One region of the Streptomyces tyrfis genome, then DNA from elsewhere that is predicted to be linked to it. Evidence: riboswitches for the same ligand, from Rfam matches in the RefSeq annotation. Region 1 holds a riboswitch; each other region holds the start of a gene.

Region 1 (3,207 bases):
GACCGCCGGTGCGCGCGGTCGCGTACACCACCAGCAGCGCGCCCAGGGCGCCGGCGAACGCGGCGACCGGCAGCGACACGGAACCGACCGCCCCCGCGCCGAGGACGATCACCGAGACCGCGCCCAGGGAAGCCCCGGAGGAGATGCCCAGCAGATACGGCTCGGCGAGCGGGTTGCGGATCAGCGCCTGCATGGCGGTGCCCACCACGGCCAGCCCGGCCCCGGTGACGGCGCCGAGCAGCACCCGCGGCGCGCGCACCTCCAGCACGATCGTCTCCCGCGCCCGGGTCCAGGTGGGCTCCGTCCAGTCGGCGCCCAGCGCGTGCGTGACGATGCCCCAGACCTGTCCGGGCGGCACGTGCACCGAACCGATGGCCAGGCCGGCCGTGGCGGAGATCGCCAGCAGCAGCGTGAGAACGCCCAGCGCGAGCCCGAGGGGCACCCGGCCCGCGCGGCCCGCGCGGCCCTCGCGGCGCGCGCGCCGCGCGGCCGGCCCGGTGGCGGGGCCGGCCGTCGCGGCCGCCCGCGTCACCGGAAGCTCTCGGGATGCAGGCCGCGGGCCAGGCCGTCCACCGCGTACGCCGACCGGATGCCGACCAGCGTCGCGGTCAGCGGCAGCGCCACGAACCGCTTGTTCCTGATGGCGGGGACGTCGGCCAGGGCCGGCTGGGAGAGCAGGAACTTCTTCTTCTCCTCGACGCTGCCGGAGCCCTCGTAGTCGTAGACGGCGATGACCTCCGGCTTGCGGGCCACGACCTGCTCCCAGGAGACGTCCCCGAAGACGTTGTCGAGGTCCGCGAAGACGTTCCGGCCGCCGGCCAGGCCGATCAGCTCGTTGCCCAGGCCCTTGCCGCCCGCGGTGAAGGCCGACTTGCTGCCGCTGTCGTAGACGAAGACGGGCACCTCGGGCCGGTCCGCGACCGCAGCGGTGGCCTCGCCGACGCGCTTCTCCAGGTCGGACACCAGGGCGGAGGCGCGGTCCTGCACGCCGAAGAGACGGCCGACGGTGCGGATCTCCTCGTAGGTGTCCTCCATCGTCACCTGCTTCTTCTTCCCGGCGCAGTACTCGCGGTTGAGATAGGTGTCGATGCCCGCGTCCGCGAACGCCTTGCGGGACCGGCCCTCGTTCTCGGCGAAGGCGCTGGCGTAGCCGCCGTAGACGAAGTCGGGCTCCGCGTCCAGGATCGACTCGAAGGACGGCTCCCGTTTCGCCAGCTCGGGTATCGCCGCGAAGTCCTTCCTGAGCTCGGGCAGGACCGCCGAGTCGGGGAAGGCGGTGCCGACCATGCGGTCCTTCAGACCCAGCGCGAGCAGCAGCTCGGCCGGGTGCTGATGGATGGTGACGACGCGGGAGGGCGGCTTGTCATACGTCGTCCTGACGCCGCAGTTGTCGATGGTGACCGGGAAGCCCTCGGCCGGCGACGCGCCGGCACTCGGCCGGTCGGGGGAGTCCCCGCCGGCGCCGCAGCCGGAGGCCAGCAGGGCGGTGGTCAGGACCACGGCCCCGGCGACGGCGCGCAGGCCGCGGCGGGGCCGGGCGGGGGAAGAACCGGGTCGGCGGGGGATGCCGAAATACACGTAGAGCCTCCTGGGGAGTCCGCGCTCCTCAAAACGGGCCCGCGACAGGTCAGTGTCCTGACTCCCGGATCGACGTCCCCCGCACGCCGTGCCGCGCCGGGCGCGGTGGCGTGCCGGAGGGGTGCGCTCCCCGGTCACAGTGGCGGGACCGCGCCGGATTCGCACCGGCTTCCTGGCTCCCGTCGCGGCTATGACCTGGTGATATTACGGTTCCTTGAGGCAGGGGCACAAAATACGCCCATGTGGGTGATCGCACACTGGGGGAACCGTCCCCGCCGCCCCGGTCCTCGCCGGAGTTCTCGCGGGGAGCGATCCGGGCGGCCGGGAGGGGCCGGCGTCAACACGAGATTCCCGGTGTCTCGCCTTCAATGTAAAAAGGTGGAAAAACGGGTAAACCATCGTGCTGTGCGCGACATCCTCCCTGGCGTGATGAGCCTGACGGGGACACCATTCTTCCTGACCACGATCGTGCTGGCCGTGGTCAGCGTGATGCTTCCCCTGCTGTTGTGGGGGCGGGTCCGAGGGCCCGCCGTGGTGCGCGGCGCGGCCCGTCTGACGATGCTCGTCCTCGCGCAGGGGGCGGCCGTGCTGAGCGTCTTCGTGATGGTCAACAACACCAACGGCCTCTACGACAACTGGGCCGATCTGCTGGGCACCGGGCAGCACGTCGTGGTCGCCCCGAACCTCGGGCGCGACGGCCTGGGCACGCACAAGCAGCTGGCGAACGAGCCGAAGGTCGTCCAGCGCTTCGGCCCGACGCACGACGCCCGGATGGGTCCCGGCGTCCGCGTCACCCAGGTGAACGGCCGGGTCTCGGGGGTGCACGGCGAGGTGTACGTGTGGCTGCCGCCGCAGTACGACCAGCCGGCGTACCGTCACCGGAGATTCCCCGTGGTCGAACTGCTGGGCGGTTTCCCGGGATCCGCGAAGGCGTGGTTCAGCAGCCTGCGGGTGCAGTCGCAGCTGGAGGCCGGCATGCGCAGCGGGGAGGTCGCCCCGTTCATCCTCGTCGAACCGCGGACCAATGTGCTGCCCGGTCAGGACACCGGGTGCGCCAATGTGCCGGGCGTCGTGGACGCCGAGTCATGGCTGAGCGTGGACGTCCGGCAGATGGTGATCGACAACTTCCGCGCCCGCAGGGGCGCGAGCGGCTGGGCCGTCGCCGGGTACTCGGCCGGGGCGCACTGCGCCGCGAAGATGGCGCTCGCCCACCCCGAGCGGTACCGGGCCGCCGTGGGCCTTTCGGGTTACAACGACCCGGCGGCCGAACCGCTGTCCCTCACCGCCCGTTCCCCCGAACTGCGGCGGACCAACAACCCGCTGTGGATCCTCCGCCACGCGACCACCCCGCCCCGCGTCTCGCTCTATCTCTCGGGCAACCGGAACGACGGCTACCGGGACGGTCTGGCGCTGCGCCGTGCCGCGCTGCCCCCGACCCGGGTCGTGGTGGCCGAGGTGATCGGGCCGCACACCACCGGCGTGTGGAGGCGCCAGGTGCCGCAGGTCTTCCGCTGGCTGACCTCGGAACTCTCGCCCTTCGCGGTACATCGTGCGGCGCCGGCGAGGGGCGTATGAGGCAGCCGCCCCGCTGACGCCGTCGGCCGGTGCGGTGCAGCGCCGCCGGTCCGG
Region 2 (3,207 bases), on a different contig from region 1:
TCCGATCCGAGGGTCTACTTCCGCTGCTACGACGTCCTGGCCCGCTGGCTGCTGAACGACCGGGACACGGCGGCCGAGCAGCGCCGGAGCCTGCTGCGGCTGACCCAGTACGACAGCAGGCCCTGGGACCGGATCCACGCCCTCTACACCCACGCCGTGCTGGCCGCCTGGGAGGGGGACGTCGAGACGGCGCGCGCCTGCGGCGCCGAGGGCGTCGGGCTCGCGGTCGAGCACGGCCTGTACTACTGGAAGCCGATGCTCCGGTTTCCGCTGGGGTGGGCCCTGGCCCATTCCGGGCGGGGCGAGGGCATCGCGGAGATGCGGGACTCGCTCGCCGAGCTGCGGCTGAACGGCACCCGCATCCGCCAGCCCCTCCATCTGGGCCTGCTGGCGCAGGCCCAGCATCACGCGGGGGAGCTGGAGGACGCGGTGGACACCCTGCGCACCCTGGTCGCCGTCGTCGAGCTCCGGCGCGAGTACGTGTATCTCCACTCCGCCCTGCCCGCCACCCGGCTGCTGCGCGAGCTCCTGGGCGCGGGCGCCGCCGAACCGCCGGTGCGCGGCTGAGCGGAGCCGGGCGACCGGGTCCGGCCCGCCGGTCGCGGCCGGGGCGGGGCCTGCCGGGCGGCCCCGCCGCGCGCGGCGGGTCACCGGTGGCGGAACTCGGGCGGCCGTTTGTCGACGAAGGCGCGCATGCCCTCCTTCTGGTCGGCGGTGGCGAACACCGCGTGGAAGAGTCGGCGTTCGAAGCGGACCCCCTCGGAGAGGGTCGTCTCGAAGGCCCGCCCCACCGCCTCCTTGGCCGTCATCGCCACCGGCAGCGACATGCCCGCGACGGTCTCCGCGACCGCGAGCGCCTCGCCGAGCAGCTCGTCGGCCGGCACCACCCGAAGAGACCAGTCCGGCGCGCTCGGCCTCGGCCACGCCCATCGTGCGGCCGGTCAGGCACATCTCCATGGCCTTGGCCTTGCCGACCGCGCGGGTCAGGCGCTGGGAGCCACCGATGCCGGGGATCACCCCGAGCTTGATCTCGGGCTGGCCGAAGACGGCCGTGTCGGCGGCCAGCAGGATGTCGCACAGCATGGCGAGTTCGCAGCCGCCGCCGAGCGCGTAGCCGGCGACCGCCGCCACGGTGGGGGTGCGCAGCTGTCCGAGCCGGTCCCAGGCGGCGAACCGGTCCGCGAGATACATGTCCGGGTAGTCCCTCGACCGCATCTCCCTGATGTCGGCGCCGGCCGCGAACGCCCTGGCCGATCGAGTGATCACGACGCATCCGCAGTCCGGGTCCCGGTCGAGGGCGTCGGTGGCGGCGACGACCTCGTTCATCACCTGGAGGTTCAGCGCGTTGAGCGCGCCGGGGCGGTCGAGGGCGAGCAGGGCGGCGCGGCCCTTGCGTTCCAGGGAGTCCCTTTCCTGGTCGACGAGTTTGAGGAACCGGAGCAGAACCCTGGCGCGGCGCTGGGGGTTCCAGTCGCCCCAGCCCCGCTGGGCGCGTTCGGCGACGCCGATCGCCGCCTCGGTCTCGGCGCGGCTCGCGAGGGGCTCGCGGGCCCGGATCCCGCCGGTGTTGGGGTCGTACACGTCACCGTGGGAACCCGAGGTTCCCGGGGTGCGCCTGCCGTCGATGAAGTGGGTCAACTCTCGTACGGAGTAGTTGACTTGCGTGCGGACCATGAGTGCCTGCTCTCGTCAGGCGATCCGGGACGGCGCGCCGCCGGACGCGCGCGGACGCCGTGGTCCGTGCGCGCGGGGGCGGCGCGAGATCGCGTATGGCGGGGGAACCGTCAGACGGCGACGGCGGGGTGCCGCCGGGTTTCCCGGCGAGCGGGCGCCCCTGCCGCAGGGTCGCCGGATTCGTGGAAGCGCACCGGTGCCATGCGTGTCAGCTCCATCCTCGTGGACAACACGGAACATCCCGCGGCCGGTATCCTGACTCCCGGATCAGCGCGCGCCGTCCGCCCTCCCGACGTCCTGCTCGTCGGTGGCGCCCTGCTCGACGGCGTGCTCCCCGGTCACAGTGGCGGGACCGTGCCGGATTCACACCGGCTTCCCCGCACCGCGGGCCTTGTCGCGACCATATAGTTGGGCGCCCTAGTAAATCCGCCCCCGGGCCCGTTCCGGGACGTTCCCGCAGCTCAGCGGGGTCCGGGTTCGGCCGTTCGAGGGGCCGCGAAACGCGCCGGGGCGTGGAACCGGGCACGGCGCGCGGCGCGCCGGAAGGTGGTCAGCACGGCGGGTCCGGCCAGCGTCACGCAGACGAAGTTGGTGACCGCCCGGCCCGTGTCCCAGCCGAGGGACGTGGCGAGGTCGAAGGCGATGTAGCGCTGCCACTGCTCGGTGAGGGGCAGACCCGGCAGATAGGCGATGGAGCTGTGGGGGTCCAGGGAGAAGGGCCAGAAGGAGAGGTTGAGCAGGAAGCCGAAGAGATAGCCCGAGAGGGACCCGTAGACGGCCAGCAGCAGCACCTCGCGGCGTCCGCTCGCCCGTGGGAGGAAGCCGGCGAGCATCCCGACGAACGCGCAGCCGAACATCTGGTACGGCATCCACGGGCCCACTCCCCCGGTGATCAGGGCGGAGGCGAACAGCGAGGTGCAGCCAAGGGTGAATCCGAAGCCGGGCCCGTAGACCCGGCCCGCCAGGACCAGGACGAAGAAGACGGTCTCGACGCCCGCGGTCCCGGCGCCCAGCGGGCGCAGGGCCGCGTTGACGGCGGACAGGACGCCGAGCATGGCCAGCGCCTTGGAGTCGATGCCGCCCTCGGCGATCTCCGACAGCACCACGCACAGGACCAGCACCAGCAGCGCGCCGAAGACGATCAGCGGGGTGTAGGCCGAGCCGAAGGCGCCCGGCGCGACGACGAACGGCCAGAAGAACGCGACCAGTCCGAGGAGGGCGGCGAGCGCCATGACGACGCCGACGCGCGGGGTGAGCCGGATGGCCGCCGTGCGCGCGGTCATGGCCGTTCCCCCTCGCCGTCCCCGTGCTCTTGCCCCTTCCCGTCCCCGTCCGCCAGCGCCTGCGTCACCTGCGCGACCGTCAGATACGGGAGCGGGGAGAGGATCTTGGCGGTCTGCGGCGCGAAGACGGGCGAGGAGACGATGATCTCCGCCGTGGGCCCGTCGGCGACCAGGTCGCCCTCCGCCATGACGACCACGCGGTCGGCGGCGCGGGCGGCGAACTCGACGTCGTGGGTGGAGACGACCACCG
Region 3 (3,207 bases), on a different contig from region 1:
GCGGTGATGGGCGCGGGCCTGGGCCGCCAGGGCGGCGTGGTCCGCTGGTCCACCGCCACCCGGATGTTCGTCGCCTGGGGTCTGACCCTGCCGGCCGCGGGTCTGGTCGGCGCGGGCGCGGAGTTCCTCACCAAGCAGGGCACCTGGGGCGTCGTGGTCGTCGCGGCGCTGCTGGTCGCGGGCTCCGGAGCGATCTGGGTGGTGTCGCGCCGCAAGCCGGTCGGCCACGGCGACGTCGCGCCGGCCGCCGCGCCGGTGGAGGGCGCCGCCGAACCCGCCGGGGTCGTCACCACGGCCATCGCCGCCGTCAGCCCGCCGCCCACCGTCGCGGCCACCGCGACCGCCGTCACCGCCGTGACCCCCGTGACCGCCGCCGCGCAGGACCTCATGACCACCCTTCCGGCCCCGGTCCCGACGGTCCCCGCCCAGGACCCGGCGCGCCCCGCCCCCGTCCAGCCGGTGTGAGGACGCGGCCCGGGCCGTTCGCGCCGGGCCGCCCCCGGCCCTCCCTCGCCCGGTCCGCGCGGACCGTCCCGGATCGCGCGGACCGTCCCGGACCTCGCAGACCGTTTAAGGAATCAGCATGAAGATCGACTGGGCGGCCCTCGGGTCCGTCTTCGGTGTGTCCCTCGTCGTCACCGTCGCACTGGTGGGCTTCTTCAGCCTGGGCGTGGTGGGGCTGGCCAGGCAGTCGGAACCGGCGGCCCAGGGCGGCTCCGGCGGTTCCCGGGCGCTGGCTCGCGCGGGCGCGTACGCCTGTTTCGCGCTGTGCGCGGCGGCGGTCGCGTACGGGATCTATCTGATCGTCGCCTGAGCCCCTCCCCGCCGCCCCTCCGGGCGCGCCACCGCTCCCCCTCCGGGCCCCTCCCCGCTCGACGTTCGGGCCCCTCCCGCGCTCCCGTCCCCGCGCCCCCGTCACGGGCCGGACGCGCCTCGTGCGTCCGGCCCTTCGGCGTGCCCCGGAGCCGGTGTGGGTCTCAGCACACTGCGCCGCCGCAGGTCAACGGCAAGTTGACGGGGCTTCTCGGAGCGTGGTGGACTGCCGGAGCCATTTACGGCGACAGCAGAGGAAGCCGGTGCGAATCCGGCGCGGTCCCGCCACTGTCACCGGGGAGCGGTCCCCCACACCGGGAAGTCACGGCACGCGCGAGCGGGCTGGAAGGCCGGGGGTCACCGCGGATCCGGGAGCCAGGAGACTCTCGTCGCCGGTCACGTCGAACCAGGGCGCGGACCCTGAGTGAGGACATGTCGCCATGCCTGGCAGCCGTGCGTCCCTTGCCGGGGGGCTCTCGCCGAGAGCCGCCCGTACGAACGTCCTCCGAGGCGCGACGGCCGGCTGAGCCATGCGGGCCGATCGCATCTTCGCGTACGGCGCCACGGCCGGACTGATCGGCGACCTGCTGCTCGGTGACCCCCGCAGGGGGCACCCGGTGGCCGCCTTCGGGCGGGCCGCGGCGGGCGTCGAGCGCCGTCTGTGGCGCGACCACCGCGGGTGGGGCGCGCTGCACACCCTCGTCTGCGCCGGCGGCGCCGCGGGCGGTGCCGCGCTGCTCTCCCATGCCGTCCGCCGCAGCCCCGCCGCCTCCGTCGCGCTGACCGCGGCCGCCACCTGGACCGTGCTCGGCGGCGCCTCGCTGGGGCGGGAGGCGCGCGCCATCGGCGGCGCCCTGGCCGCCGGGGACGTCGAACTCGCCCGGGAGCGGCTGCCGCATCTGTGCGGGCGCGACCCGCAGGCCCTCGACGGGCCGGGCATCGCCCGCGCGGTGGTGGAGTCCGTCGCCGAGAACACCTCGGACGCCGTGGTCGGCGCCCTGGTGTGGGGGGCGCTGGCCGGGGTGCCCGGGCTGGTCGGCTTCCGGGCCGTGAACACCCTGGACGCGATGGTCGGCCACAAGTCGCCCCGCCACCTCCGCTACGGCTGGGCCTCGGCCCGCCTCGACGACGTCGCGGGCGGGCCGGGCGCGCGGCTGACCGCTCTGCTCGCCGCGGCGGCGGGCGGCCGTCCGCGCGCGGCGGTACGGGCCTGGCGGGCCGACGCGGCGAAGCATCCGAGCCCCAACGCGGGCCCGGTGGAGGCGGCGTTCGCGGGCGCGCTGGGGGTGCGTCTCGGCGGGACGCTGGCGTACGGCGGCCGGGTCGAGCACCGTCCCGTCCTCAACGGGGCGGCGGGCCGGGCCGTGGAGACCGGGGACGTCGAGCGCGCGGTGCGGCTGTCGCGCCGGGTCGGCGTGCTGGCCCTCGGCGTGTGCGTGGCCGGACGGCTGGGCGCCTCCCTCGCGGTCCGGCGGTTCGCGGACGGACGAGGCGGGGGCGTGCCGGGCGCGGGCACGCGGGGCGTGCTCGCGGGCGCGACGGGCGCCGGCGTACGAACCCCGGGCGCGGGCGCACGCGTCGCCGGCGTGCGGGCCGGAAGCACGGGCGACGCCGCGCGGGCCGCGGGGCTCCCGTTCGCGGCGCGGCTGATCGTGGGACGGAGACGGACATGAGCGGCGGACTGCTGGTCGCCGGGACCACCTCGGACGCGGGCAAGAGCGTCGTCACGGCCGGCATCTGCCGCTGGCTCGTGCGCCGGGGCGTGAAGGCGGCGCCCTTCAAGGCGCAGAACATGTCGCTGAACTCCTATGTCACCCGGGACGGCGCCGAGATCGGCCGCGCCCAGGCCATGCAGGCGGCGGCGGCCCGGGTGGAGCCGTCGGCGCTGATGAACCCGGTGCTGCTCAAGCCCGGCGGGGACCGTTCCAGCCAGGTCGTCCTGATGGGCAGGCCGGTGGGCGAGATGAGCGCGCGCGGCTACCACGGCGGCCGTCAGGAGGCCCTGTTCGGCACGGTCGTGGACTGCCTGGAGCGGCTCCGGAGCACGTACGACGCGGTGATCTGCGAGGGGGCGGGGAGCCCGGCCGAGATCAATCTGCGGCGCACGGACATCGTGAACATGGGCGTCGCGCGGGCGGCACGCTTCCCGGTGGTGGTGGTCGGGGACATCGACCGGGGCGGCGTGTTCGCGTCGTTCTTCGGCACCACGGCCCTGCTCTCCGCCGAGGACCAGGCGCTGGTCGCGGGCTATCTGGTGAACAAGTTCCGCGGCGACGTGTCGCTGCTGGAGCCGGGGCTCGACATGCTGCGCGAGGTCACCGGCCGCCCCACGTACGGGGTGCTGCCCTTCGCGCACGGCCTCGGCATCGACGAGGAGGACGGGCTGAGGGTCTC
Region 4 (3,207 bases), on a different contig from region 1:
GTTCACGGTGCGGCCCTCGCCGTCCTTGCCGCCGTGGTCGAGGAAGTCGGTGATGCCGCGCAGCCGGGCGTTGTCCAGGCCGGTGGCGGCGAGGGCGTAGGCGCCGTCGATGGTGAGCCCGAAGTCCGCGCGGGAGGCGCCCGGCCCGGCGGTGTAGTACCGCCCCTGCCTGAGGTTGGCCGGGGCGGTGAGGTAGGCGACGCCCTTCTTCAGGTCGGGGCCGCCGTCCGGGGCCGGGGTGCCCGGCGCGGTCGGGGTGCCCGGGGTGGTCGGCGGGACGGTGGGGTCGTCCCTCTTCGTGGTCAGGGTGGCGAGGCTGGTGCCGGTGGCGGCGAGGACGGCGGGCGAGGTGGGGTGGACCGCCGGGTCGGCGGCGTCCTCCTCGAAGCCGAAGCCACCGCCGTCGAGCTGCTGCCGCGACAGCCAGGCGACGGCCGCGTCGGCGCGTGCGGCGTCGCCGAGGGCGCGCAGCGCCTGGGCGGCGTACGCGGTGGCGTGGACGCTTCCGGCGGTGGCCCCGGTGTAGCCGGGGAGGGCGCCGTCCTCGCGCTGGGTCCTGGTCAGGTAGGCGCGGGCCCGGTCCACTGCGTCGTCGTGGCCGCCGGCCCGGTGCAGCACCAGGGCGAACAGGCCGGTGACGCCGGGGTCGCCGTCGCAGTACTCGCCGGGGCGGATGAGGATGGAGGTGACGCCGCCGTCCTTGCACTGGAGCTGGGTGAGCCGTTCCACGGCGGCGGCCGGGGGCGTGACGCCGGCGCGCAGCAGGGCCAGGAGGGACAGCGCCTGGCCGTCGCCGTAGGCGGCGCCCCGGAAGTCGCCCGCGGCGGTGCAGCCGGGGGTGGGTTCGCCGGACTCGGGGCCCGCCTCGCACACATGGTCCGCCAGGTCGCCGACGAGGTCGTGGCCGCCGAAGTCCCTCGGGTCGGCCCCGGTGATCTCGGCGAGGAGGGCGAGCCGGGCCGCGGCGGTGGCGTCGGGGGCCCGGCCGGAGCCGTTCGGGTAGGCGTAGTCGCCGCCGTGTGCGGCCAGGAACGCGGTGATTCCGCCGACGGCGGGGTCCTTTCCGTCGGCGGCGGCCAGGGCGTAGGCCGTCTCCGTGGTCAGGAGGAGATCGGGGGCGCCGCCGCCGTCCTCGACGCGTTCGCCGTCGGTCAGCCCGGACCTGAGCCAGGCCGCCGCGGCGGCGACGTCGACCGTGCCGGGCGCGCCGGTGGGCGTGCCGCCCGGTTCGGGGGTGGCGCCCCCGCCGCCCGCGCGGACGTCGTCGGGGCTGAAGCGCGGCCCGCCCGTGCTGCCGCCGATGTCCGTGCCGCCGTAGACCCAGGCGTCGACGTCGCCGTCCTTCACCTTGCGGTCCATGGCGCCGTACGGGCTGTACGTCCAGTCCCGCTGGCCGGGCGAGGCGGTCCAGTAGGACCAGTACGCGGTGGCGGGCGGGGTCAGGACGCAGGATTCGCGGTCCGGGGTCGGGTAGGGGGTGCCGGAGTGGAACGGGCCGTAGCCGATGCGGCAGATGAAGCCGGGGCCGTCGTGCTCGGTGCCCGCGGTGGAGAAGCCGGCGTCGTGGAGCAGTTCGTACCCGGTGGTCGGGGTGGTGTCGCAGCCGCGCTCGACCGCACCGCCGAACGGTGTGAAGTCGACGGCGACGACGGCTCCGCGGGTGGCGGTGCAGTCGTCGGCCGGGTCGGCGGCGACGGAGGACGCCGTGAGGAAGGTCACGCACGCGGCGGCGAGCATCAGGAAGGCGGAGACCAGTGCCGTCAGCGGCCCCGGTCTCGCCGCCGACCGCCGGTCTCTTCGCTGCTCGGTCCCCACCACGGCCCCCTCGCTGCCTGCCCTGCGCGGGCGCGGGCGTGGGTGAGGGCTCCCGCCGCGGGAAGGCTCCGCACACGGAAGTACCGGTCGCACCACGCCGTAGTCCGCGACGGCGTTCGTTGCTGAAGAACGGGCTCCAGGCATTCCGGCTCGCCCGGTGGTACCGGGCCCACGGTTGCGGGTCAGCGCCGGACTTCGACCGGCTTCCCCTGGAACTCATTGCGTATCAGCCGGATTTGAGCACGGTTCACGGAAGGCGTCAAGGCGGGGTGCGGTCGGGCGCGCGGGCCTGCCGGGGGCGCTCTTGGCGACCGCGTCGCCGGTCGGGTACCGTCCCGCTCTGCCGAGTGGGGGAACCCGGTGGGAGTCCGGGGCTGACGCGCAGCGGTGTGGGACGGCGGGGGCCGTTCCGAGCCCGAATGCCCATGCGGCGAAGCACTTCTGGTAGCCGGTCCACGCGTTTTCGGACGGCGGCCATGCCCGCTGCTCCCGCCCACGGCGAGGCCCGGCACGGGTCCGGCCGGCGTCCCTCATCCCAGGAGCAGGCCATGTCCCGTACCGTTGCCGTGTCCTCGTCCCTCCGCCGCTGCGGGCTCACCGCGGTGGCCGCACTCGGCGCCTTCGCCCTCACCACACTGCCGGCGGCGGCGACCGCCACCCCGGCCCAGATCGCCACGTCGAAGACGAACGGCGTCGCCTATCTCAAGTCCCTCCAGGGCGCGGACGGCTCCTACGCCGGTTCCGGGCTGTCCAACGAGTGGGCGTTCAGCGCGTTCGCGGCCGCGGGCACGGCCGCCGTGGACGTCGCGCCCGGCGGCGACACGGCCAAGAACGCGAGAACGGTCTACCGCGGTCAGTTGTCGGCCGCGGGCTGGCCCTCCGCCACCCCCGTCGTCACCGACTACGAACGCGCCACGCTCAACGCGTACGCCGCCGGGATCGACCCCGCCCGGGTCTCCGCCTCCCGCAACCTGATCGCCGACGTCTACGGCTACTGGCAGAACGCCGAGGCGGGCTACTTCGGGCCGTCGGCCAACTTCAACGGCACGGTGTTCGCCGCGCTCGCCCTCAACGGCGCCCGGACCGCGTCCGGTCAGGTCCGCGTCCCGCAGGCGCTGCGCGACGCGGTCGTCGCCCGGATCCGCGCCAACCAGCACAACGACGGCGGCTGGAACTACGGCAGGGCCGAGGGCGATCCGGCCGAGTCCGCCACCACCAGCGACATCGACATGACCGGTGCGGCGATGGCCGCGCTGTGCGTGTCGGGCGTGCCGAACACGGACAGCGGCATCGTCCGGGCCAAGAGCTTCCTCAAGAGCAAGCTGGTGGCCAACAGCGGCGCGTTCAACACCATGTTCGGAGTCAACACCGACTCCAACGGCTGGGCGGTGT

What was found. A riboswitch is a leader RNA that binds a small molecule or an ion and turns the genes downstream of it on or off. The one in region 1 is predicted to bind cobalamin.
Region 2: it holds a riboswitch for cobalamin, as region 1 does, so the genes downstream of both, WA762_RS35665 (CoA-acylating methylmalonate-semialdehyde dehydrogenase) here and WA762_RS20995 (ABC transporter substrate-binding protein) in region 1, are expected to answer to the same signal.
Region 3: it holds a riboswitch for cobalamin, as region 1 does, so the genes downstream of both, WA762_RS14335 (cobalamin biosynthesis protein) here and WA762_RS20995 (ABC transporter substrate-binding protein) in region 1, are expected to answer to the same signal.
Region 4: it holds a riboswitch for cobalamin, as region 1 does, so the genes downstream of both, WA762_RS10035 (prenyltransferase/squalene oxidase repeat-containing protein) here and WA762_RS20995 (ABC transporter substrate-binding protein) in region 1, are expected to answer to the same signal.

Annotation. Positions count from the first base shown of each region.
Region 1 is NZ_JBAGJZ010000026.1:114,378-117,584, forward strand. Features, by position in the region: gene WA762_RS20990 (FecCD family ABC transporter permease) at 1-532, opposite strand, end outside; gene WA762_RS20995 (ABC transporter substrate-binding protein) at 529-1,578, opposite strand; cobalamin riboswitch at 1,609-1,792, opposite strand; gene WA762_RS21000 (alpha/beta hydrolase) at 2,008-3,153, shown strand.
Region 2 is NZ_JBAGJZ010000010.1:23,303-26,509, reverse strand. Features, by position in the region: gene WA762_RS10065 (BTAD domain-containing putative transcriptional regulator) at 1-567, shown strand, start outside; partial or broken gene WA762_RS10060 (enoyl-CoA hydratase) at 648-1,443, opposite strand; partial or broken gene WA762_RS35665 (CoA-acylating methylmalonate-semialdehyde dehydrogenase) at 1,456-1,674, opposite strand; cobalamin riboswitch at 1,903-2,076, opposite strand; gene WA762_RS10055 (ECF transporter S component family protein) at 2,136-2,957, opposite strand; gene WA762_RS10050 (ABC transporter ATP-binding protein) at 2,954-3,207, opposite strand, start outside.
Region 3 is NZ_JBAGJZ010000015.1:110,906-114,112, reverse strand. Features, by position in the region: gene WA762_RS14345 (inorganic phosphate transporter) at 1-465, shown strand, start outside; gene WA762_RS14340 (hypothetical protein) at 584-814, shown strand; cobalamin riboswitch at 1,068-1,198, shown strand; gene WA762_RS14335 (cobalamin biosynthesis protein) at 1,344-2,486, shown strand; gene WA762_RS14330 (cobyric acid synthase) at 2,483-3,207, shown strand, end outside.
Region 4 is NZ_JBAGJZ010000010.1:15,595-18,801, reverse strand. Features, by position in the region: gene WA762_RS10035 (prenyltransferase/squalene oxidase repeat-containing protein) at 1-1,815, opposite strand, end outside; cobalamin riboswitch at 1,937-2,070, opposite strand; gene WA762_RS10030 (prenyltransferase/squalene oxidase repeat-containing protein) at 2,364-3,207, shown strand, end outside.